2 regions of the Salinicola lusitanus genome follow, and region 1 is predicted to be linked to the other one. Evidence: predicted binding sites of a transcription regulator. Region 1 holds the regulator's gene; the other holds the start of a gene.
The links. Region 1 encodes FliA, which starts transcription of late flagellar genes. Its sites were predicted from a motif close to CTAAAGTTNNNNNNNNNNCNGCCGATA; they were not measured.
Positions count from the first base shown of each region.

Region 2: the regulator FliA is predicted to act here: its motif matches at 2,278-2,304, upstream of flgK (flagellar hook-associated protein FlgK).

Region 1 covers NZ_CP151919.1:3,814,901-3,826,536, reverse strand. Annotated here, with positions in the region: gene AAGT95_RS17280 (CheR family methyltransferase) at 1-772, shown strand, start outside; gene AAGT95_RS17275 (protein-glutamate methylesterase/protein-glutamine glutaminase) at 778-1,833, shown strand; gene cheY (chemotaxis response regulator CheY) at 1,898-2,287, shown strand; gene cheZ (protein phosphatase CheZ) at 2,307-2,975, shown strand; gene flhB (flagellar biosynthesis protein FlhB) at 3,127-4,290, shown strand; gene flhA (flagellar biosynthesis protein FlhA) at 4,287-6,371, shown strand; gene AAGT95_RS17250 (flagellar protein FlhE) at 6,368-6,793, shown strand; gene AAGT95_RS17245 (RNA polymerase sigma factor FliA) at 6,924-7,622, shown strand; gene AAGT95_RS17240 (PqiC family protein) at 7,763-8,383, opposite strand; gene pqiB (intermembrane transport protein PqiB) at 8,380-10,032, opposite strand; gene AAGT95_RS17230 (paraquat-inducible protein A) at 10,025-11,392, opposite strand.
Region 2 covers NZ_CP151919.1:3,499,194-3,510,829, reverse strand. Annotated here, with positions in the region: gene flgL (flagellar hook-associated protein FlgL) at 1-502, opposite strand, end outside; gene flgK (flagellar hook-associated protein FlgK) at 588-2,216, opposite strand; gene flgJ (flagellar assembly peptidoglycan hydrolase FlgJ) at 2,363-3,454, opposite strand; gene AAGT95_RS15720 (flagellar basal body P-ring protein FlgI) at 3,454-4,524, opposite strand; gene AAGT95_RS15715 (flagellar basal body L-ring protein FlgH) at 4,599-5,255, opposite strand; gene flgG (flagellar basal-body rod protein FlgG) at 5,312-6,094, opposite strand; gene AAGT95_RS15705 (flagellar basal body rod protein FlgF) at 6,156-6,923, opposite strand; gene flgE (flagellar hook protein FlgE) at 6,985-8,277, opposite strand; gene AAGT95_RS15695 (flagellar hook assembly protein FlgD) at 8,342-9,043, opposite strand; gene flgC (flagellar basal body rod protein FlgC) at 9,073-9,483, opposite strand; gene flgB (flagellar basal body rod protein FlgB) at 9,488-9,907, opposite strand; gene flgA (flagellar basal body P-ring formation chaperone FlgA) at 10,117-10,890, shown strand; gene flgM (flagellar biosynthesis anti-sigma factor FlgM) at 11,006-11,281, shown strand; gene AAGT95_RS15670 (flagella synthesis protein FlgN) at 11,321-11,636, shown strand, end outside.

The DNA of each region.
Region 1 (11,636 bases):
GGAAAACAAGCGTGAAATGGTCTACAGCCGACTGGCAAAGCGCCTGCGCCTGCATGGCATGACTCGCTTCGGCGACTATCTCGACAGGCTCGAAGCCCGTTCGGATTCCGAGGAGTGGGAGGCCTTTACCAACGCGCTGACCACGAACCTGACAGCCTTTTTTCGCGAGGCGCATCATTTCCCGACGCTGGCCGAAGAGGTACGTCGTCGCGGCACCGGCATCAAGATCTGGTGTGCTGGCGCCTCGACCGGGGAGGAACCCTATTCGCTGGCGATGACGGTGAAGGAGACGCTGGGCGCGGCTGCCTCCCAGGTGAAAATCCTGGCGACCGACATCGATACCGAGGCGTTGAACACGGCGCGAGCCGGCGTGTATTCGCTGGAGACGGTGGAGAAGCTCGGCGAGGCCCGCTGTCGCCAATTCTTCCAGCGTGGCAGCGGTGCCCGGGCCGGCAAGGCCAGGGTGCGTCCGGAGCTCGCCGCGATGATCGATTTTCGACCGCTCAACCTGGTCACCGGGTCCTGGTCGATCAACGGGCCGTTCGACATCATCTTCTGTCGTAACGTCATGATCTATTTCGACAAGGAGACTCAGGCCGAGATCCTGCGCCGCTTCGCCGCCCAGTTGAAGCCCGATGGATTGCTGTTCGCCGGCCACTCGGAGAACTTCTCCTTCCTGAGTCAGGCTTTCCGCTTGCGAGGGCAGACCGTCTACACGTTGGCATCGCCGTCACCGCGAACCGTGTCTGATGCGGCAAGGAGTGAACGGTGAAACCGATGATCAAAGTGCTATGTGTCGACGATTCGGCACTCATCCGGGACCTGATGACCAGAATCATCGATGACCAACCGGACATGACCGTGGTTGCCACGGCGCCCGACCCTCTTGTCGCACGCGATCTGATCAAGCGGCACAACCCCGACGTGTTGACCCTGGATGTCGAGATGCCGCGCATGGACGGGTTGGATTTCCTGGAGCGATTGATGCGGCTGCGGCCCATGCCGGTGCTGATGGTCTCCTCCCTGACGAAACGCGGTTCCGAAATCACCCTCAAGGCGCTGGAACTGGGCGCGGTCGACTTCGTGGCCAAGCCCGAAGTCGGCATCCGCGAGGGGATGATGGAATATGCAGGGATGATCGCCGACAAGATCCGGGCTGCCGCCCAGGCGCGTCCGCGGCAACAGGGGCGGATGGTGGAGTCCGGTGCGCCCCGGGAAGTCTTGAAGGCGCCGATGCTCTCGAGCGAGAAGATCATCATCATCGGCGCGTCGACCGGTGGCACCGAAGCGATTCGTCAGGTCATCGAGCCGCTCCCGGCCAATAGTCCGGCGGTGCTGATCACCCAGCACATGCCGGGTGGCTTTACCCGCTCCTTCGCGGAACGGCTCGATCGACTCTGCCGAGTGACGGTGAAGGAAGCCGAAGCCGGCGAACGGGTCCTGCCGGGACATGTCTACATCGCCCCGGGAGACTGGCATATGCGCCTGACTCGCTCGGGGGCGAACTACGTGATCGCGCTCGACGACGGGCCGCCCGTCAATCGGCATCGCCCTTCGGTCGATGTGCTGTTCGACTCCGCGGCGACCTGCGCCGGTCGGAATGCGCTGGGCGTCATTCTCACCGGGATGGGGCGTGACGGGGCAGCGGGCCTGTTGAAGATGCGCGAGGCGGGTGCCCACACGGTGGCCCAGGACGAGGCGAGCTGCGTGGTCTTCGGCATGCCGAAGGAGGCCATTGCGCTGGGCGGCGCGACCGAGACCATCGGGCTGCAGGACATCGCGGGTCATCTGGTCCAGCAGATGCACATAGCGGGGCGCGCGCAGCGCGTTTAAAGCGAGCGGGTCCGCTGCCGATAACTCTCAGCAGGCCCGCCAAACGATTCGATGAGGACAGACGATGGCTGACAAGAACATGAGCATTCTGGTGGTGGACGATTTCCCGACCATGCGTCGGATCGTCCGCAGTCTGCTCAAGGAACTCGGATTCGAGAACGTGGACGAAGCCGAGGATGGTCAGGAAGCCCTGACCAAGCTCAGGGCCGGCGGCTTCGAGTTCGTGGTCTCCGACTGGAACATGCCCAATCTCGACGGCCTGGAGATGCTCAAGGAAATTCGCCAGGATCCGAAACTCTCCTCGTTGCCGGTGTTGATGGTGACGGCCGAGGCCAAGAAAGAGAACATCATCGCGGCTGCCCAGGCGGGTGCCAATGGTTATGTCGTGAAGCCATTCACCGCCGCGACGCTCGAAGAAAAACTCAATAAAATTTTCGAAAAGTTGGGCAAATAACGCCTCGGGAGGGGAGACCATGAGTAGTGCCAATCCTCAAGCCAGAGTTGCCGAAAGCGTAGCGCCCGACGACCTGATCCACAGAATTGGTCACCTGACCCGCATGCTGCGCGAGAACATGCGCGAGCTGGGTCTCGACAAGGAAGTGGAAAAAGCGGCCCAGGCCATTCCCGATGCCCGCGACCGGCTCAGCTATGTCGCGTCGATGACCGAGCAGGCCGCAGAGCGCGCACTCAACGCCATCGATCATGCTCAGCCCATCCAGAACACGCTGGAGAGCGAAGCGATCGCACTCGACAAGCGCTGGGATGCCTGGTTCGCCGAACCCAAGGCGCTCGACGAAGCCAAGATGCTGGTCAAGGACACGCGTTCCTACCTGCAGACCGTGCCGAAGCAGACCAGCGCCACCAATGCGCAGTTGCTCGAGATCATGATGGCGCAGGACTTCCAGGACCTCACCGGTCAGGTCATCAAGAGAATGATGGAGGTGATCCACGAGATCGAGCAGCAGTTGCTCCAGGTCCTGATCGACAACGCTCCCGAGGGATCCGAGCGTCGGGAACAGGCCACGCAGTCATCGTCGCAGTCAAGCTCTCTGCTGAACGGGCCGCAGATCAACCCCCAAGCCGCCGATGTGGTCAGCAGTCAGGACCAGGTGGACGACTTGCTCGACAGCCTGGGATTCTGACGGCAACCCCGCACGTTATCGGGCGTTTCATCCTTCCCGCATCCTCTCCCCCCGAAATAGCAGGGCGAACGCGCTGCTATTTCGCCCTTTGAACTGTCCTCCCTCCCAGCAGAATAGCGTCCATCCAATCATTCCCGGGCGGGACGCGCGCTTGGCCGAACAGAACGACAGCGATCAGGAAAAGACGGAACCAGCGACTCCCCGCCGCATCGAGAAAGCGCGCGAGGAGGGGCAGGTGGCGCGCTCTCGCGAGCTCGCCACCTTCCTGTTGCTGGTCAGTGGCGTGCTCGGACTCTGGATCATGGGCAACAACCTCTATGACGAGCTGAGCATCGTCATGGAGCAGGCCTTTCTTTTCGACCACGGGTTGGCGTTCGACACGGCCCGCATGCTGAGCCATGTCTGGTCGATGGGCGAACATACCCTGATCGCCTTGCTGCCGCTTTTCCTGCTGTTCACGGTGGCGGCGATTCTCGGCCCGACGATGTTGGGCGGCTGGCTGGTGTCGGCCAAATCCCTCAAGCCTCAATTGAGCAAGCTCAATCCGTTCAAGGGGCTGAAGAGGATGTTCTCGACCCAGGCGCTGGCAGAACTGGCCAAGGCAATCGCCAAGTCGGTCCTGGTCGGTGGCGTGGGAGTGGCCTATTTATGGACACAGCGCGACACCTTGCTCGGCCTGATGGAGATGCCGATCCAGCAGGCGCTGGCGACGGCCATGAGGATGGCGGCAGTGGGGTGCGCGCTCATTGTGACCTCACTGCTGCTGGTCATCCTGATCGACGTCCCCTATCAGATGTGGAGCCACAGCAAGAAGTTGCGGATGAGCCGCGAGGACATCCGCCAGGAGCACAAGGAGACGGAGGGGGATCCCCACGTCAAGGGGCGTATCCGCTCGCAGCAGCAGGCCATGGCGAGACGGCGGATGATGAGCAAGGTGCCCACGGCTGACGTGATCGTGACCAACCCCACCCATTACGCGGTCGCACTGAGCTATCAGCAGGATGCGATGGCCGCCCCGGTCGTCATCGCCAAGGGCGCCGATCAGGTAGCCGCCAGAATCCGCGAACTCGGCGACGAGAATCGCATACCGCGCCTGGAAGCCCCGCCGCTGGCTCGCGCGCTCTATCATCATGTCGATCTCGACCAGGAAATCCCTGGCGATCTCTATACCGCGGTAGCCGAAGTCCTGGCCTGGGCGTTCCGCCTCAAGCAGGTCGAAAGCGATGGCGGAGAGGTGCCGACGGCCCCCCGTGACTTACCCGTGCCAGCAGCGCTCGATGACGCGGCACCGGATTCATCCAAGGAGAGTGAATGAACGCGCTCAGCCAGTGGTTCGGTCAGCGCAAGTGGCCGGCAGACACGCAGTACAAGGTGCTCGCGGGTCCGGTACTGATCATCATGATATTGAGCATGATGATCCTGCCGTTGCCGCCATTCGCGCTCGATCTGTTCTTCACTTTCAACATCGCGCTGTCGATCATGGTGCTGCTGGTCAGCATGTTCACCGAGAAGCCGCTGGATTTCGCGGCTTTCCCGGCAGTGCTGCTGTTCTCGACGCTGCTGCGGCTGTCATTGAACGTGGCCTCGACCCGAGTGGTGCTGATGGAAGGGCATCAGGGCGGCGATGCCGCCGGCAAGGTGATCGAGGCCTTCGGCGAGTTCCTGATCGGGGGCAATTTTGCCGTCGGTCTGGTGGTGTTCCTGATTCTCGTCGTCATCAACTTCATGGTCATCACCAAGGGCGCCGGGCGTATCGCCGAAGTCGGGGCTCGCTTCACGCTGGATTCCATGCCAGGCAAGCAGATGGCGATCGATGCCGATCTCAACGCCGGTCTCATCGGTGAGGAAGAGGCGCGCAGGCGCCGCACCGAGATCAACCAGGAGTCGGAGTTCTACGGTTCCATGGATGGTGCGAGCAAGTTCGTCCGCGGTGATGCCATGGCCGGGCTTCTGATCATGGTCATCAACCTGATCGGCGGACTGATGATCGGCGTCGCCCAGCACGGCCTGCCCTTCGGCGAAGCCGTGAAGACCTACACCCTGCTGACCGTTGGCGACGGACTGGTTGCCCAGATTCCGGCGCTGGTGATCTCGACCGCGGCGGGTGTGACGGTGTCACGGGTCAATACCGACCAGGACGTCGGCCAGCAGTTGCTGAGCCAGTTGTTCAACAATCCGCGAGTGATGTTTCTCGCCGCCGGCGTGATGGGGCTGCTCGGCATGATTCCCGGCATGCCTAACGTCGTGTTCCTGCTGTTTGCCGTCGTGCTGGCGGCACTGGGGTGGTGGATCCTGCGGCGTGAACAGGTCCAGGCGGTCCGCTCGGTGGAGGAGAGAGCGCCACCTGCGGTGCAGGAGACGCCCGAGGCGAGCTGGGATGATGTGCAACTGGTCGACACCCTGGGGCTGGAGGTGGGGCATCGTCTGATCCCGCTGGTGGACCAGCGCCAGAAGGGAGAACTGCTGGGGCGAATCAAGAGCGTGCGCAAGAAGTTCGCTCAGGACGTCGGCTTTCTGCCGTCGGTGGTGCATATCCGCGACAATCTGGAGCTCAATCCCAATGCGTACGTGATCACCCTGAAGGGGGTGGAAATCGGGCGGGCGGAGGCGTTTCCGGGCAAGTGGCTAGCGATCGACCCGGGCCAGGTTTCCGGTGCCATCGAGGGCAGTCGTACCCAGGATCCGGCATTCGGGCTGACGGCTTACTGGATCGAGACGGCCCAGCGCGAGCGTGCCCAGATCTACGGCTATACCGTCGTCGATGCCAGTACGGTGATCGCGACGCATCTCAATCACCTGCTGCACGAAAACGCCGGCGACATGCTGGGCCGGGCCGAGGTCCAGCAACTGCTGGACAAGGTTGCCGAGCATCAGAAATCGCTGGTGGAAGACGTGGTACCCAAACTGCTGCCGCTGACGTCGCTCCAGCGCATTCTGCAGAACCTGCTGGCCGAGGATGTCCCGATTCGCGACATGCACACGATTCTCGACGTGCTGGCGGAGTACGCCCCGCAGCAGTCGGATGCCAACGAGCTGACCGCCCTGGTGCGGGTCGCGCTGGGTCGAGCGATCACCCAGCAGTGGTTCCCGGGGCGCGAATCGATGCATGTCATGAGTCTCGAACCCCGGCTGGAGCAGGTTCTCACCCAGGCGCTCAACAACGGCGGTGCGCTCGAGCCGGGGCTGGCCGATACCCTGATGCAGCAGACGGCCGCCGCGGTCGAGCGCCAGCAGAGCCGGGACGAACCGACCGTGCTGGTGGTACAGCATGGATTGCGCGCGTTGCTGTCACGCTTCCTGCGCCGCCAGATCAAGTCGCTGGTGGTGCTCTCGCAAGCCGAAATTCCGGACGATCGCAATCTGCGGGTCACCACCACCATTGGCGCGCCGCCATGAATCTTCGCCGCACGCTAGCGTCGTGGCGCATCGTGCTGGGCACGGTCGTCGCATGGCCCATCGCGTTGACCTGGGCTGCCCAGGGAACCTGGGTGGCCCCGCTGCCGGGCCAGACCGTGGTGATGTCGGAGCGTCCGCTGGCAGGCGTCGAGATCCAGCCGCCGCCCTCCCTCGGGGAGGCGAGGATCGATCGCGTTCGCTGGACGTTCCGTACCGATGCGCCTGCGCCGGCGCTGAAGGCCTGGCTATGCCAGCAGACGTTCTGCCTGCCGCTGGCCCGACGTCAGGGGGAAACGCAGCACTTCTCGGGACGTTCCGCCGCCAGCCCGTTCCGGCTGCGGTTCCAGCTGCCGGTCAATGATCACGGCGTCGACAGGGTGAGGGTCTCGGCCGGCCAATTGATCATCGATTATCGCGGGTGACGCCGACAAACAATCGAAATAGCCGCCGGATAACGGGCAGTTTGCCGTCTTGGCTAGGCGTGCGGGCGGCATAATGATGTCATTGGGTCATGCGTTTCGGTGACCGTGGGTTTTTGGACGAGGCCATTCGATGTATACCGCACAAGGCAAAATCGATCAGCACGCAGTGATTGAGCAGTACTTGCCGATGGTGAGACGCCACGCGCTCTCCCTTCAAGTGCGCCTGCCCGCCAGCGTGGAGCTCGACGATCTCATCCAGGCCGGAATGCTGGGCCTGCTGGATGCCATGGGCCGTTACGACAATGCGCACGGCGCCAGCTTCTCGACCTATGCCAATCAGCGAATTCGCGGCGCGATGATCGATGAACTTCGCAGTCGTGACTGGATGCCACGGAGCGTGCGGCGCAGTGCCCGAGCCCTGGACCAGGCGGTGAGAAGGCTGGAGCAGCAACTCGGCCGCGCCCCGGAAGAGCGGGAGATAGCTCGCGAGATGGGAATATCCCGCGACGAATACCATCAACTGCTGACGGACGCCAACAACGGCTTTCTGCTGGCGTATGACGAGAGCGATAGCGAAAACGGCGTAACGGCGGTTTCCGAGGGGGGGCCGCCATCGCCGCTGGAGGCGCTCCTCGACGCGGATAACCGGGCCAACGTCATGGCGGCGATCGATGCGCTGCCGGAACGCGAGAAGCTGCTGCTGGGGCTCTATTATCAGGAGGAGCTCAACCTGAAGGAGATCGGTGCCGTGCTCGGCGTCAGTGAGTCCCGGGTCTGCCAACTGCACAGCCAGGCGGTTGCCCGGCTGAGAAGTCGGCTCAATCACTGATCGGGTCCCGGTCGGCCGAGAAGCCGGGATAACTCTGCGCCGCCGGCGCTGACAGATTCATCGACCCGGGGACGGTCACCGTGACCGCTCCCGGGTCGACGCCACTCAATGTCCGAACGGGCCCCTCGAACTGGCGCCCGTCAATCCGCGGATGGCGCCGCACGAACCGACGCCGCGACCTGCCGCGCCACCTCCTTCCACACCGCACCCAACGCGCGCACCAGCGCCGGATAGCCGTCATTCTCCAGTGGCCGGGTCACGTCGAAATGGCGTTGCATCACCAGCCGGTTACCGTCGTGGAGTTGCCACTCCCCGGAGGCCACGGCGCGACCGTCGTAGCGTCCCTGGAACTGATCGACGCTCAGCGATAGCCGCTGCGTCCCGGCGCCGCCCTGAGCCGAGCTGACGACCGTCACGCCCGGCAGCTCGGCAGACAGCGACTGGCGCAACTGGCGTGTCAACTGGTGGCCCAGCTCTTCGGCCCACAGATTCTGATTGGCGGCATTGAGCTCGATATCGCTGGTCTGCATCACGATACCTTCTTGATCGAGATAGCTGGCCACCTCGACCGGGCTGACGCTGAGTTGCCGATTCCCGGAGATCGACGACGTTGGCGACGACGGCGGACTCGCGACCTCCGGCAGGGTATAGCGATTGGTTGGTGTCGATTGCGCGGCACAACCCGCCAGGGCCGCGGTCGCGATCATCAGCAGGGTCGTGGCGCCGAACTGGCGCCAGCGGAACATGAGTAAGGCCATCATTGGGGAGCTCTCGGCACAGGGTCGGTTTGGACTTCGCGATCGAAGATCAGCGCATTGGGCTGCTCGCGAAGAGTCTTGGCCACCGGCTGCAGATCGCGCATCAATATTTCCAGCTGCTTGAGGGTGTCATTCAACTGACGGTACCCCGAGGAGCCGGCAGAGAAGCCGTTCAGCGTATTCTGCAATTCCTGGAGCGTGTCGTTGAGACTGCCCGGTAGCTGTTGCGTCGCGGGGTCGGAGACGATGGCATTGACCGATTCGGCGATCTGACGCACCTGCTCCAGCGTCTGCTGAGAGGTCTGCATCGTCTGATCCAGGCGGTCGAGAATCGGCTCGACTTGCAGATTGTTGAGCTTGTCCAGCAGGTTCGAGATCTTCTGTTCGATCTGCGCGAAACCACCTGAAACGGTCGGGAACACGGGCTTGCCGTCGAACGTCAGCGGCTTGTAGGGATCGGCGTCCTGGCTGAAGTTGAGATCGACGAACAGTGCACCGGTCAGCAGGTTGCCGGCCTTGAGCGTGGCGCGCAGCCCGAGGTCCTTGAACATCTTCTCGAAGCGCTGACGCACTTCTTGATCGTCGATATTCTTGTTGATGTCCTCGCCGCTCTCCAGTCGCTGAGGTTCGATCCGGATCAGCACCGGAATCGCGAACTGGTTGAGACCGTCCGGTTGCGGGGCGGTGAAGTGCCACGGAACCGCGACGACGGTACCGACGCGCACGCCGCGATACTCCACCGGCGCGCCGCGACTGAGCCCTCTAACGGTGTCATCGACCAGCAGGACATATTCGATGTACTGGTCATAGGTTCCCTCGCGCGCACTCTCCTCGCTGTTGTAGAGGGTGTAGGTCGCGTCCTGCTTGGCCGGACCGCCCCGGGTCACGTCCTCCGGCACGCCGAAGGTGACGCCGCCGCTGATCAACGTCTCGAACGAGTCCAGGTTGACGTTCACCCCCTCCGAATCCAGCTGCACGTCGATGCCGGAAGAGCTCCAGAAACGCGTGGTATCGGTCACCAGACTGTCGTAGGGAGACTGGATGAAGATGCGGTGGCGCATCTCCCGTTTGTCGGGGTCGAAATCGGTACTCTCCACGCGACCGACGGTATAGCCCTGGTAGGTGACCGGATCGCCGGCGCTGAGCGAATTGCCGACCTGACTCACCAGGTTGATCCTGAGTCCAGGGGCATCCGGCGGTGCGACCGGCGGCTGTTCGAGGACATCGAAGCTGTCCTGAGCTTCATCGCTCTTGCCCGGCGCGAGCTGGATGTAAGCGCCGGACAGCACGGTATTGAGACCGCTGATGCCCTCGCGCCCGATGCGTGGCTTGACCACCCAGAAGCGCGTCTCGGCATTGAGCATTCGCGCCGCGTCGTTGGACATGCGCGCAGTGACCACGGTGTGTGACAAGTCGTCGGAAAGGCGGACGGCCTCGACATGGCCGACTTCGACATTGCGCGTCTTGATCAGGGTCTTGCCGGCCTCTATGCCCTCGGCGTTGTCCATGTTCAGCGTGATCAACGGCCCTCGGCTGGAAATGTTGTCCCACACCATCCAGGCACCGATCAGCGCCGCCAGTAGAGGCACTATCCAGATCGGCGAGAGTCGCGATTGCGACACCCGTTTGGCGCGTTGCATCGAATCAGGCATCGTCGGCTTCCTTGACGGGCGAGTAGGGTGACTGGCGTTTGAGCGCGGCCGGCATGTGGGGCTGCATGTTGCGCGCGTCCCAGATCAGGCGTGGGTCGAAGCTGATCGCGGCCAGCATGGTGATTATGACCACCGCGGAAAAGGCGAGCGCCGCCGGGCCCGGCGTGATCGCCAGCAGCGATCCGGCATGGACCAGCGACACCAGAATGGCGACCACGAAGACGTCGATCATCGACCAGCGCCCGATCAGTTCGGTGATCCGGTACAGCTTCTGGCGCTTGTGCTTGAATTCGGATTCACCGCTGCGCCGGACTGTAATGCAGAGCCAGCCGAGTGCGAAGACTTTGCCGATCGGCACCACCACGCTGGCGGTGAAGATGACCAACGCGATGGGCCAGTCGCCGTGGCCGAGAAAGATCATGACGCCGCCGATGATGGTCGAGGGCGTTTCGTTGCCCAGCGACGTCGTGGTCATGATCGGGTAGAGATTGGCGGGGATGTAGCAGAGAGTTGCGGCGATCAGCAGCGCCCAGGTCTTCTGCAGACTGTGAGGGCTCCGGAAGCGTAGCGGCTCGCCACAGCGCTGGCAGCGCCCGCGCCCGAAATGGCCGAGGCGATTGACCAGGCCGCAGGTCGGGCAACCGGTGAGCTTCTGTTCGGCGGCCGGCTGGCCCGGTCGGCACCCCTCGGGGGCGAGCGGCTCACCCACCAGCGAGAACCACATCCAGTCGGTGTCGATGGAGCGTGTGGTCAGCAGCAGCAGCAGGGCGTAGACGCAGAACGCCCAGAACGAAAGGCCCAGGTCGACGGATGCCATGCCGGCGATCTTGATCAGGCTGACGAGGGCGCCGATGACGAACACGTCCGCCATCATCCAGGGGCCGAGATGGGAGAGCGCGCGAGCGATGCGGTAGCTCCGCGGCAGCGGACGTCGTTGCAGGAGGCCGAGGTGCAGCCAGACGACGGCAAGAAGATAGACCGTGGGCAGCACCACGACCGTCAGCAGTACCAGCATGCCGACGAACGGCTCGTGGAACCTGACGAGACTGGCGGAGGTGTCGACGAGATGAATGGCATTGCTGACACCGCGCGCTTCGAAACTGATGAACGGGAAGTAGAGCGCCGCCGCCAACGCCATCAAGGCGCTGATGGCAAATGCCAGGCTGCGCTCGGCGGGGCGAAAATGTCGGTGGCTGAGTGTGTGACCACAGCGTGGGCAACTGGCTCGCTCACCCGGATGCAGAGGCGGCAGGGCGACCAGTAGATCGCATTCGTGGCAGGCACGAAGACGACGACGCGTCCGTCGAGGCGTCAGGAAACTCGTCTTGTCGATGTCAGAGTCACTCTTGCCTGCTGCCAAAGCCGTACCCGATGCGAAAGCTGGATGAAAGGCGTACCACGCTGCTTGATGTCAGCATGTTACTGGAATACATACGTCCGTGCATGTTTGTTGGATGCACTCGAAGACGCTGGCGTTGTTGTCGAAAAGTCATGATAGTTCAGCCGCTTGGATACTATAGTAGGCTAAGGCCGTTTTGCCGAAGAAGCACAATCGCTTACCTGGGCGGCAGAGGCGTTCTCCGGAGCGCAGCCGGGCGCTCTGT
Region 2 (11,636 bases), 320 kb from region 1:
CCACCTTCTGCTGGCGAACCTGATCGGCGCCGGCGTACTGGACCGCGCCGGTAGCATCCTTGACGAAAGGCTCGGCGCCGTCCTGATAGCCACCGAACAGATAGCTGCCGTTACCATCGGTCGAGTTGGCCTGGCCGAGAAGCGCTTCGTAGACACCGCGCATTTCGGTCGCCATCGACTGGCGATCCGCATCGCTCAAGGTGCCGTTGCCGGCCTGGACCATGAGCTCCTTGGCACGGGTCAGCGAGTCGGAGACACTGTTGAGAACGCTCTCCTCCTGGCTCAACGAGTTGCGTGCGGTGATCCGGCTGTCGCTCTGCTGGGCGTTGGACGCCAGCGACTGCGACACGCCCACCGCGCGCGAGGCGGCCTGGGGATCGTCGGAGGGACGCACCACGCGCTTGCCGGAGGCGATCTGTTCGCCCACCTGCATGAAGGCGCTCTGCTGGCGGTTCATCGAGCTGACACTGCGCTCGAACATCATCACGGTGCTGACACGCACGGCTCTCTCCTCGAAGGCGCCTCCACACGGCGCACTCAATGGCTATTCAATAACGACGCGAAATCGACTCTTGGCGATCCCTGGCTCAGGCTCGCAGGCCCAGGATCGTGTCCAGAATGCTCGAGCCCGCCTCGATGATCTTGGCATTCGCCGAGTAGTACTGCTGGTACTTCAGCAGGTTGGCGTACTCTTCATCCAGGTTCACGCCCGAGTCGGCCTGCTGATAGGCGAAGAGCTGGTCGCTCAACCCCGTCTGCGTGGTGAGGTTGGCCTGGGTGATCGCAGCCCGATTACCGACATCGCTGACCAGCGAGGCGTAGCCTCCGCTGAATGTCTTGCTGCCGCCGACCAGCCTCTGATTCTGCAGGTCAAGCAGAGCCAGGGCGTTGCGGTTATCGCCGCTACCGCCACTGTCGGCATCCGCGGCGGCGATCTTGTCGGTATCGGTAACCGCGACTTCGAATACACCCGCGGCGTTGCGCGTCGGCTGGAGCATGAAGACATCGCCTTCGGCGGGCGTGCCACTCGGCGTCAGGGTCACGCCACCGACGGATAGCGTGCCATCCCCGGCCGGCGATACCGAACGGGTCTCGCCGCTGCCGAGGTTCTCGACCGAATAGCTGCCGTCCGCCTGATAGGTGAGCCGGTAGTCGTCCGCCGTCAACTCGCTGACATCACCGTACTCGGCGGCCAGCGAACCGCTCCCGTTGTTGACCGCGCTGCTGACGACGGTCGGACTGCCGATGGCGAAGAACGCCTCGCCGGCATCGCCGTTCAGATCCACCCCGGCTTCATGCTGGGCGTTGAAGCTGCGGGCCAGCGTCACCGCCAACTGGCCGAGCTGGTTCTGCGTGCTATCGAGGGTCTCGCTGCGGAAACTGAGCAGCCCGCCCAGCTCGCCTCCCTTGACCACGGACTCCTTGAGCGCGGAGCGCGTCCCGCCGCCATCTTCATAACCGAGCGTGATGGACGAGGGATCTTCATTGCCCTTCATCGCCACCAGGTCGAACGACTTGTTGCCCGCGACCAGCGGCATGCCGTTGGAGAGCGATACCTGATAGGTGGAGCCGTCCTGTACCTGGACATTGACGTCGACCAGATCGCCGAGATCGCTGACCAGCTTGTCGCGTTGATCGAGCAGGGCGTTGGGCTCTTCACCGCTGCGAGCCCGCGCCAGCGTCACCTGCTTGTTGAGATCGGCGATCTGGTCGCTGAGATTGTTGACCTGGGTGACCACGTCGCCGATCTGACCGTTGATGCCCTCGCGCATGTCGCTGAGATAGCCGTCATAGGCACGGAACTGCGCCGTCATGCTGCGAGACGTACCCAGCACACCTTCCCGCGCCGCTGCGTCCGCTGGCGAACCGGTCAGATCCTCCACGCTGGAGAAGAAACCCTGCATCAGCGTCGTCAGGCCCGAGTCGCTGTCCGCCAGCAGATCGTTGATCTGATTGACCTGACTCTGGTAGGTCTCCAGCGCCGACTGCCGGCTGTTGACCTGATTGAGCTGCGAGCTGATATAGCTGTTGTACTGGCGCTGGATACCGTCGACGCTGACGCCGGATCCGGCGCCGCCGCCACTGGCATTCTGGCCCAGTAGCGTCAGCTGTCGACTGTAGCCATCGGTATAGACGTTGCTGATGTTGTTGCTGGTGGTGGACAGCGCGTTCTGTGCCGCGCTCAACCCACTGAGACCAATCGAAAACAGGCTCATATCGCTATCCCGTGAAACGCCATCCAGAGTCCGGCGCGGATCCATGCAAAGTTATGATTTCTATCGGCTGTATCCGCCACTTCTTGAATCCCGGCCGGGGTGATTTCGCAATGTTTTGTTACTGCCCACCGCCATGCGGCCAGGCCCTAGAAAATCGCGGAAGGTAGCGTATCCGGACCGAAGGGGTTGTCGTCGTCGCTGGTGGCGGCCGCCAGCAGCCCGCGGTCAGGAATGGCGTCCAAGCCGCCCAACTGCGCCATGATCGCCTGGAGCTTGGCGGCATATCGCGGATCCGTGGCGTAGCCGCCCTGCTGCAACGCCCGGGCAGCCTCATCGGGCGACGAAGCCGCTACCACCCCTTGGTAGCGGGGATTGTCCCCGATCAACCTGGCGTAGTCGGCGAACGCCTCCGTATAGGAGTCGTAGACGCGGAACCGGTCGGCCATCTTGATCGGCCGGCCATTCACGTATTCGGTGGTGGTGATTTCCGTGGTGGTGCCCTGCCAGGACTGGCCAGCCTTGATGCCGAACAGGTTGTGACTGTTCCCCCCTCCTGCCGTGGGGATCTCGCGCTGCCCCCAACCGGTCTCGAGCGCGGCCTGGGCAAGGATCAGTTCGGCGGGCACCCCAGAGGAGTGCTCGGCACGTTGGGCCGGCCCAGCCAACTGCTCGAGGAAAGCGCGAACGTGGGCCGGTCGGTCGCCGAAATCGGCGCCCGACAGCCCTGTCGTCCCTGCGCCGGCCGACTCGCCGGCGGTCGCACCGCTGGCGGACGGCCCGGGCATCGCCAGACCATGTCGGGAGACGTCCGGCGCGAATCCGGGGGTGCGCAGGCCACCATGCAGCAGCCGCGGCGTGCCGCGGGGGATCCCGGCAATCAAGGTCGAGGCGTCCTCCCGCTCGCTGGCGGCCGGCAGCGCCGCTGTCCCGGGTAGGCCGCTGCCCTCGAGTTGCTGCACGAGCTGATCGGCCAGTCCCAGTCCCTTTCCCGCCAACTGCTGGGCCCACTGCTGATCCTGCATCGAGCGCATCATGTCCATCTGATGGCTCTGCAGCAGCCCGGACTTGGGACTGGCATCGCGCATGCTCTTGAGCATCATCTGCAGAAAGACGGCCTCGAACTGGCGCGACGCTTCCTTGAGGCTGTCCTGCGGCGAGTTCGCAGCGCTGTACTTGAGCCGCTGGACGCTCTGGACGTCGAGCGCGAACTGGCCGGAGAGATCGTTACCCAGTGCCATCAGATGATATCCAGTTCAGCGTTGAGCGAGCCTGCGGACTTCAGCGCCTGCAGGATCGACATCAGATCCTGTGGCGAGGCCCCCAGGGCATTCAGTGCGTTGACGACATCCATCAGGTCGGCGCTGGTCTGGACCACCTGCAGTGCACCGCCCTCCTGCTGCACGCTGATATCGGCATTCGGCACCACCACCGTATCGCCGCCGGCCAGCGCGTTGGGCTGACTGACCTGGGGGTTGGAGTCGATGACGATCGACAGGTTGCCGTGGGCGACCGCCGCGCGGTTCAACGTGACGGTATCCGACAGCACCACGGAGCCGGTGCGGGCATTGACGATCACCTTGGCCGGGCCGCGTTCGGTGGTGACGTCGACCCCCTGTACCCGGGCCAGGAAGGTGACCCGATCGTTGCTGTTGGCCGGCAGCTTGAGCTGCACCGTCCGCCCATCGAGCGCGGCCGCCACCGGCGCGCCGAACTCCTGATTGATGGCCGCCACCATCCGGCGAGCGTTCTCGAAATCGGATTGCTTGAGGAACAGGTCCAGGGTGCCGCTGGCGTCGCCCAGCCGCACCGGCACCTCCTGCTCGACCAGCCCGCCCCCGGGAATTCGGCCCGCCGCCAGGTGGTTGACCGACACACTGCTGCCGGCCGCCTGGGCGCCGGCGCCCCCCACATAGACGTTGCCCTGGGCCAGGGCGTAGACACGACCGTCCGCGCCCTTGAGCGGCGTCATCAACAGCGTGCCGCCCCGCAGGCTGTCGGCGTTGCCGACGGAAGAGACGGTGACGTCGATCTCTTGCCCCTGGCGCGAGAACGGTGGCAACTTCGCGGTCACCATGACCGCGGCCACATTGCGCAGCTGCATATTGGTGCCGGCCGGGATCGTCACCCCCAGCTGCGACAACAGGTTGGTGATGCTCTGGCCGGTGAACGGCGCCTGGGTGGTCTGGTCTCCCGTGCCGTCGAGGCCGACCACCAGTCCATAGCCGACCAGCGGGTTGTCACGCACGCCCGAGAAGTTGGCGAGATCCTGGATGCGTTGGGCCTGCGCACCGAGGCTGAACAGCAGCATCGTCACCAACGCCAATGTTTGTACCAGCGACGGGCGGCACGACCGGATCGAACGGAACAGGCGGATCATAGGCATCAGAAAGGCGAGACGTTGAGGAAGAAGCGCTGCAGCCAACCCATGTTCTGCGCTTCGTTGATGTAGCCGTCACCGATGTACTCGATGCGGGCATCGGCGACCTGGGTCGACTGCACGGTATTGGCGCCGGTAATCGCCCGGGGATTGACCACGCCGGAGAACCGGATGTATTCGGTGCCCTGGTTTATCGCGATCTGTTTCTCCCCCCGTACCTTGAGGTTGCCGTTGGCCAGCAGGTCGTAGACGGTCACGGTGATCGTCCCGGTGAAGGTGTTGTTGGCGTTCGCCCCCCCGGAACCGTTGAACACGTTCTCGCCCGCCAGATCCGTACCGTATCTCTCGAGGAAGTCGATCGGGTTGGGAACCACCCCCGGTGTAAAGGTGGTGGAGCCGTTGCGAGTGGCGTTTGCGGCGGAGTTCTTGCTGGCGCTGACCTGCTCGTCGAGCACGATGGTGATGATGTCGCCGACCTGGCGCGGACGCCGATCCTCGAACAGCGGCTGAAAACCGAAGCGCGCCTGATAGATGGAGCCGTTGGCCTGGGCCGGCGGCGTCGAGGGGATTTCCACCGGTGCGGAATTCTCGACCACGGAGTGCCTGGGAATCTGCGCACAGCCCGTCACGACCATCGTCAGCCCAAGGCCGATCAGCATCATCACTCTGCGCCACGTCGTGGCTAGTTCTGCGGTCAGCAACACGCGACTTCCCCGATTTATAGCTGCGTCAGACGCTGGAGCATCTGATCGGACGTTTCGACGGCCTTGCTGTTGATCTCGTAGGCACGCTGCGTCTCGATCATGCTGACCATCTCCTCGACCACATTGACGTTGGAGGTCTCGACATAGCCCTGGTAGAGCTTGCCGGCACCATCCAGCCCCGGGTTGAGATCGGTACGCGGACCCGAGGCATCGGTCTCCAGGTACAGGTTCTGGCCGATGCTCTGAAGTCCTGTCGGATTGATGAAGGTTGAGAGCATGATCTGCCCCACCGCATTGCTCTGGGACGTCCCCGGCTGGGTGACGGATACGGCACCGTCCTGACTGACGGTGATCGAGAGCGCGTTCTGTGGGATCACGATCGGCGGATCGACGGGATAGCCACTGGCGGTGACCAGTTGGCCGTTCTCGTTGACCTGAAAACTGCCGTCGCGAGTGTAGCCGGTGGTGCCGTCCGGCATCTGTACGGCAAAGAACCCCTTGCCGTTGATCGCCAGATCGCGGGAGTTCTCGGTATTCTGCAAGCCGCCCTGCGTATGCAGTCGTTCGGTCGCCACGGGGCGAACACCGGTACCCACCTGCATGCCGGAAGGCAAGTTGTCGACGACCGACGACTGAGCGCCGGGCTGACGCACGTTCTGGTAGAGCAGATCCTCGAACACCGCGCGGGATCGCTTGAAGCCGTTGGTCGAGACGTTGGCCAGGTTGTTGGAGATCACATCCAGTTTGACCTGTTGCGACTCCAGACCGGTCTTGGCCGTCCATAGAGATTTGATCATGACAGGAACCTCACTATCGGTGCGCTCGCGCTGTGGCTGGCACCGCTGGTCGAAATTGGCATCAGCTGGTCAGTGAAAGCAGACTGTTGGCGCGCTGCTCGTTCTCATCCGCGCTTTCGATCACTTTCATATGCATGTCGTAGCGCCGGGCGCTGTCGATCATCGAGATCATCGCGTCGGTCGGAGTGACGTTGCTGCCCTCGAGCGCGCCGGGAACCAGTCGCCGGGTGTCATCGGCCGGCAACGGGGCCGCGACGTCCTCGCCTTCCGCCGGCACTCTGCGGAACAGGCCATCCTCCCCGCGCACCAGATTGTCGTTGCCCGGAACCACCATCTTCAGACGCGCCAGCGGCGCCACGGCGTCGGGATTCTGGCCCGGCTCCAGCACGCTGATCGAACCGTCCGCGGCGATCGTCACGTCGCCCCCGAGCGGTACCACGATCGCCTGGCCGTTGTCGGAGAGAACCGGGTTGCCGAGCGACGTCAGCAGGCCGGTGGCGTCGACCTGGAGATCACCGCGCCGCGTGTAGGCCTCCCCGCCGTCCGGCGACTGCAACGCCAGCCAGGTGTCGTCGCCCTGCAGCGCGACGTCGAGGCTGCGCCCGGTGGTACTGATGGTGCCCGGCGTGAAATCGGCGCCGGGCGTGGTCATCATCGAAGCGATGCGCGTCGGCAGGCGCGCGTCGCCCTCCACCGGCACCGCGCGAAAAGCCATCAGCTCGCCACGAAACCCGGGAGTACTGACGTTGGCCAGGTTGTTGTTGACCACCGACTGCTGAGCCATGGTCTGGCTTGCGCCACCCCCGGCGGTATAGAGAATCCGGTCCATGCTGAAACCCTTTGGAAGCGAGGTGGCTGCCGGTCAAGACTTGACCGGCAGCGTGCCGTTGTCAGCGCAGCTGGGCGATCTGATCCATGACTTCGGACTGCGTACGGATCGAGTTGGTATTGGCCTGATAGTTGCGTTGCGCAATGATCAGGTTGACCAGTTCCTGGGTCAGGTCGACGTTGGAAGCTTCCAGCGTCTCGGCCTCGATCGATCCCAGCGTGCCCGTCCCGGCGATGCCCAGCAGCTCGTTGCCGGAAGTGGCGGTCGCCGCGAACAGGTTGCCGCCGGAGGGCGACAGCCCCTCGGGGTTGCGGAAGGTGGCCAGCGCGATCTGTCCGAGATCGATGGTTTTCTCGTTCGAGTAGCTGCCGACGACGGAGCCGTCATCGGCGAAGCTGACGCCCACCAGGGCGCCGGAGGCATAACCGTCCTGCGCCAGGCTCTTGACCGTGGAGTCGTTGGAGAACTGGGTGCTGCCCGCCATGTTGAAGGTCGCACTGATCGGATCGACGCCGTCGCCCAGCTCGTTGTCGGTGAACGCCAGGTTCGGCCAGTTAACCGGATTGGCGGTGGCGTCTTCACCGTCGATGGTGGCCAGCTTGCCGGCGCTATCGAAGGTCGCGGTGAGCGTCTGATCGGTGAGCACGCCGTCCAGCGCCGTGCGGGCGCTCCAGGCATTGTCGTCGGTCTTCTGGAAGTACAGCGTGGCGTTGTGCTGCGCGCCCTGCGAGTCGTAGACCGTGAAGCTGGTGGAGTAGTTGTAGGCGACGTTCGTCTGCTGGGTAGTGTCCCCCGCCGTCTTGGCCGCAAGACTGTCGTAGAGCACGGCGGTCGAGGAGTCGTCGGCCACGGTGGAGGCATCCAGGTTGAGCTGAATGTTGATCCCCGTGCCGGTGGCACCGGTAGCACTGGCCGGCATGTCCGCCGCCGGCACGTTGAGCACCTGCGGCTGGCCGCCGACGACAACGCCGGAGTTGACGTTGGTGGCATCCGCCAGGCCGTAGCCCATCAGCCGGGCGCCCTGGGCGTTTTCCAGAAATCCGTCGGCGGTCAGCGTCAACTGGCCGTTGCGCGAGTAGCCGACCTCGCCCTCCTGCTGGAAGCGCAGGAAGCCGTCGCCGCTGATGGCGATGTCCAGGTTGCGTCCGGTGGACTCGAGGCTGCCGGTGCTGAAGTCCTGGAGCACGCCGGAGACCCGGGTACCCAGGCCCACGGCGCTATTGGCGAATACGTCCGAGAACTGGACCGATCCGCTCTTGAACCCCTTGGTCTGGGAGTTTGAAATATTGTTGCCGATCACATCCAACTGCTGGGAAGCGGCGTTGACGCCACTCAATGCCTGCGAAAAGCCCATGACTGATCCCCTACGTTTATCGGTTGCGTCCGCTAGAACGGTTGATGTCGTTACTGAATCTCGCTCAGAGAATCTGACGTACTTCCGAGAGCGCCACGGGATCCTGAGCGTATCCCAAGTCGAGCTGGGCGCCGTTCGCCCCCTGAATCACCCCGTTGACCAGGGCGTAGTTCAGCGCAGCCGGCGCGTAGGTTTCATCCCCTACGGTGCCGGTCAGGGAAGCCGTGTAGGTGCTGTTGACGGCAGCGTTGGAGCCATCGGCCAACTTGCCATCCCAGGTAAAGCTGTGGACGCCCGCGGACAAGGGCCCGGTGGAGAAGCTGTCGATGATCTCGCCGCTGGCACCGCGAATATCGATCTGCAGATCCTCGACGGCACTATCCAGCTCCACGCCGATAGGCGTGGTGACCACACCGTTGGCATCCTCGGAAGTTCCCACCAGGATCCTGTTGCCCGGCACCATCACGCCCTGACCGATCAAGGCCGTGGCCTGTAACGCCTGGCCCGCGTCGATCTGGTCGGTAATCGCGGACAGACTGTCGTTGAGCTTCTCGATACCGCTGACGGTGTTGATCTGAGCCAGTTGCGCCGTCATGTCCGAGTTTTCCATCGGACTGGTCGGGTCCTGGTTCTTCAACTGTGTCACCAGCAGCGTCATGAAACGCTCGTTGAGCTCGCTGCCGGAGTCGACTCCCGTGGTAGAGCTCTTGGCGGCCGCACCATTGATGTTGGCCAGGGTACTGTTGCCGATCACCGGACTGGACATGACCTCTCCTCGCTATGGACCGACACCGATCAGCCTTCGCCGATGGTGAGTGTTTTCGTCATCAGCGTCTTGGCGGTGTTCATGACCTCGACGTTGGCTTGGTAGGAGCGTGAGGCGGCGATCATGTCCACCATCTCGTTGACCGGGTCGACATTGGGCATCGTCACGTAGCCCTCGTCGTTCGCCAACGGGTGCCCCGGTCGATACTCCATGCGCATCGGCGTGGTGTTGTCCTCGATCACGCCGTTGACGCGAACACCGCCTGCACTGCCGCCCTGCTGGCTCATCGCCTGGAACATCACCTGCCTGGCGTGATAAGGCTGCCCGTCAGGACCGGCGACACTGTCCGCGTTGGCCAGATTGCTGGCCGTCACGTTCATCCGCTGTGAATTGGCGGACAGCGCCGAGCCGGAAATTTCGAATACGCTGAACATCGACATCGTGTTACTCCGATTGCATGGCTTTCTTCAGCCCTTGGATCTTGCGGCTGACGAAAGTGACATCCGCCTGATAGCGCAGCGAATTGTCGGCAAAGGCCGAGCGCTCCCGATCCATGTCGACCGTGTTGCCATCGAGACTGGGCTGATCCGGCACCCGATAGAGCAGATCCCGGACGCCCGCCCCGCCTCCGGCCTGCCCGGGAATGTGCCGGGCCGAGGTCCGCGCCAGTGACAGCCCACCGGAAGCCTCGCTGCGGCCCTGCTCCATCACCCGGTTCAACTCGGCGCGAAAATCGAAATCCCGGGCCTTGAAGTTGGGCGTATCGGCATTGGCGATGTTATTGGCCAGAACCTGCTGGCGCTCCGCACGCAGATTGATGGCCTCCTGCTGGAAGCGCACCGCGTTATCCAACTTGTCGAACATGCCGTGCACCTCGAATGGCGTTCGCTGGAAAATTGACAGAGTGGAGAATAGCGGCGGGATGTTCGTGGCAAATGTGTAAACAGACCCGTAATTGCGCGCCATTTTTATCAATGCCTGGCGGCGGGCCCGTTTAAAATCGCTTCCACTATGGGGAATTCCGTCGATCGACGCGGTACACCGCGAGCCTGCCAGCCACCGAGGTCCATGACATGCGAGCAGATCCGCCCGACACGTTTCAGCGCGCCATGTCGAAGTGCCGCCCCGGTCTGCGCCGGATCGCCTGGACCGGAGCCATGACGCTGATGGCGCTGCTGTTCGCGCTGTCGCTGTTACCGATACCTTCGATATCGCAGGCGGATACCGAGGTTCCGCCGGACGATGCGATCAGCGCGAGCGTCACGCGCTTTCTCCAGCAGCAGACCGCTTCACTCGGGGATCAGGTCGAGATAGCGGTTCAGGATCGTGCAGCCGATCTCGGGGATTGTCCGACACCCCAACCTTTCCTGCCTCGACCTGGGGTTCCCCAAGGCCGGGTGACCGTGGGCGTGCACTGTGGCAGCGACAGCAGCCGCACCCGCTATGTGCAGGCAACGGTTTCCGCGGTCGTCCGTCACCTGGTGGCCAGCCAGCCAATCGAGCCGGGGCAAAGGATCGATGCGAGGGCGCTGGACTGGCAGCAGACGGACATTTCCCGGCTCCGCCGTGGCTATCTGGACGACCCCGCCCAGGTGGACGGCATGGTCGCCACCCGGCGTATACCGCCGGGCACCACCCTGACCGAGAGCATGGTGCGCAAGCCCTGGATGGTAAAACGTGGCGACACGGTGGTACTCACCGCCGTCGGCCAGGGCTTTCGTGTCAGTCGCAACGTCGAGGCGCTGGACAACGGTGGGCTGGGGAGTACGATTCGGCTCAAGACGGAGAACAACCAGATTCTCCAAGGGAGAGTGACAGGGCAGGATCGACTGCGGGTGGACTTCTAGCCTACCCGGATAAATTTCTTAACAAAACTCTTCCTTAATTGCTTTCAGCTTCCGCGGGCGCTGCCGATAACGTAGGAAACCCCGTCATCGTGCATCCAGCCATGAGGTAACGACTTTGAAAATCGACCAGACACAGCCGCTGACTCGCCCCACGCAGAACGAAGCCGCCGAGCAGCGCAAGAGTGTTGAATCGCTGGGAAACGCCAAGACGGCGGCCGGTTCGACCACGACGTTGAGCCAGATACCGACCGCTGACGATAGCGGCGACATCGACACTGCTCGCGTCAACGACATTCGCCAGGCCATCTCCGAGGGCCGGCTCGAACTCGATACCGGCAAGATCGCCGACGGCCTGATCCAGAGCGTCCGCGACATGCTGGGTGAGCGTTAATCATCTGACTGACTTCAGGTCCGGATTCAGGAATCTTTCATGACGCCAGCCGAATTGCTCCGCGAACAACAGGCCCTGCTGCAAGCGTTCGCCGAAACCCTGGATGCCGAGGCCACTTGCCTGGGCTCGGGTAACGCCGATGGAGAGCGTCTCAGCACGCTGGCGGCATCGAAGCAAAAGCAACTGAGCGAGCTTGATCGACTCGAAGGTCTACGCAGGGAGCAGCAACGGTCGCAGGGATTTGGCGTCGGCAGCCAAGGCGCGGCCCAGTTCGCCAATGCCACCGGCATGGACGAGACCTGGCAGCGTATTCGCCGGTTGGCGGAACAGGTTCGCCAAACCAACCGTCTCAACG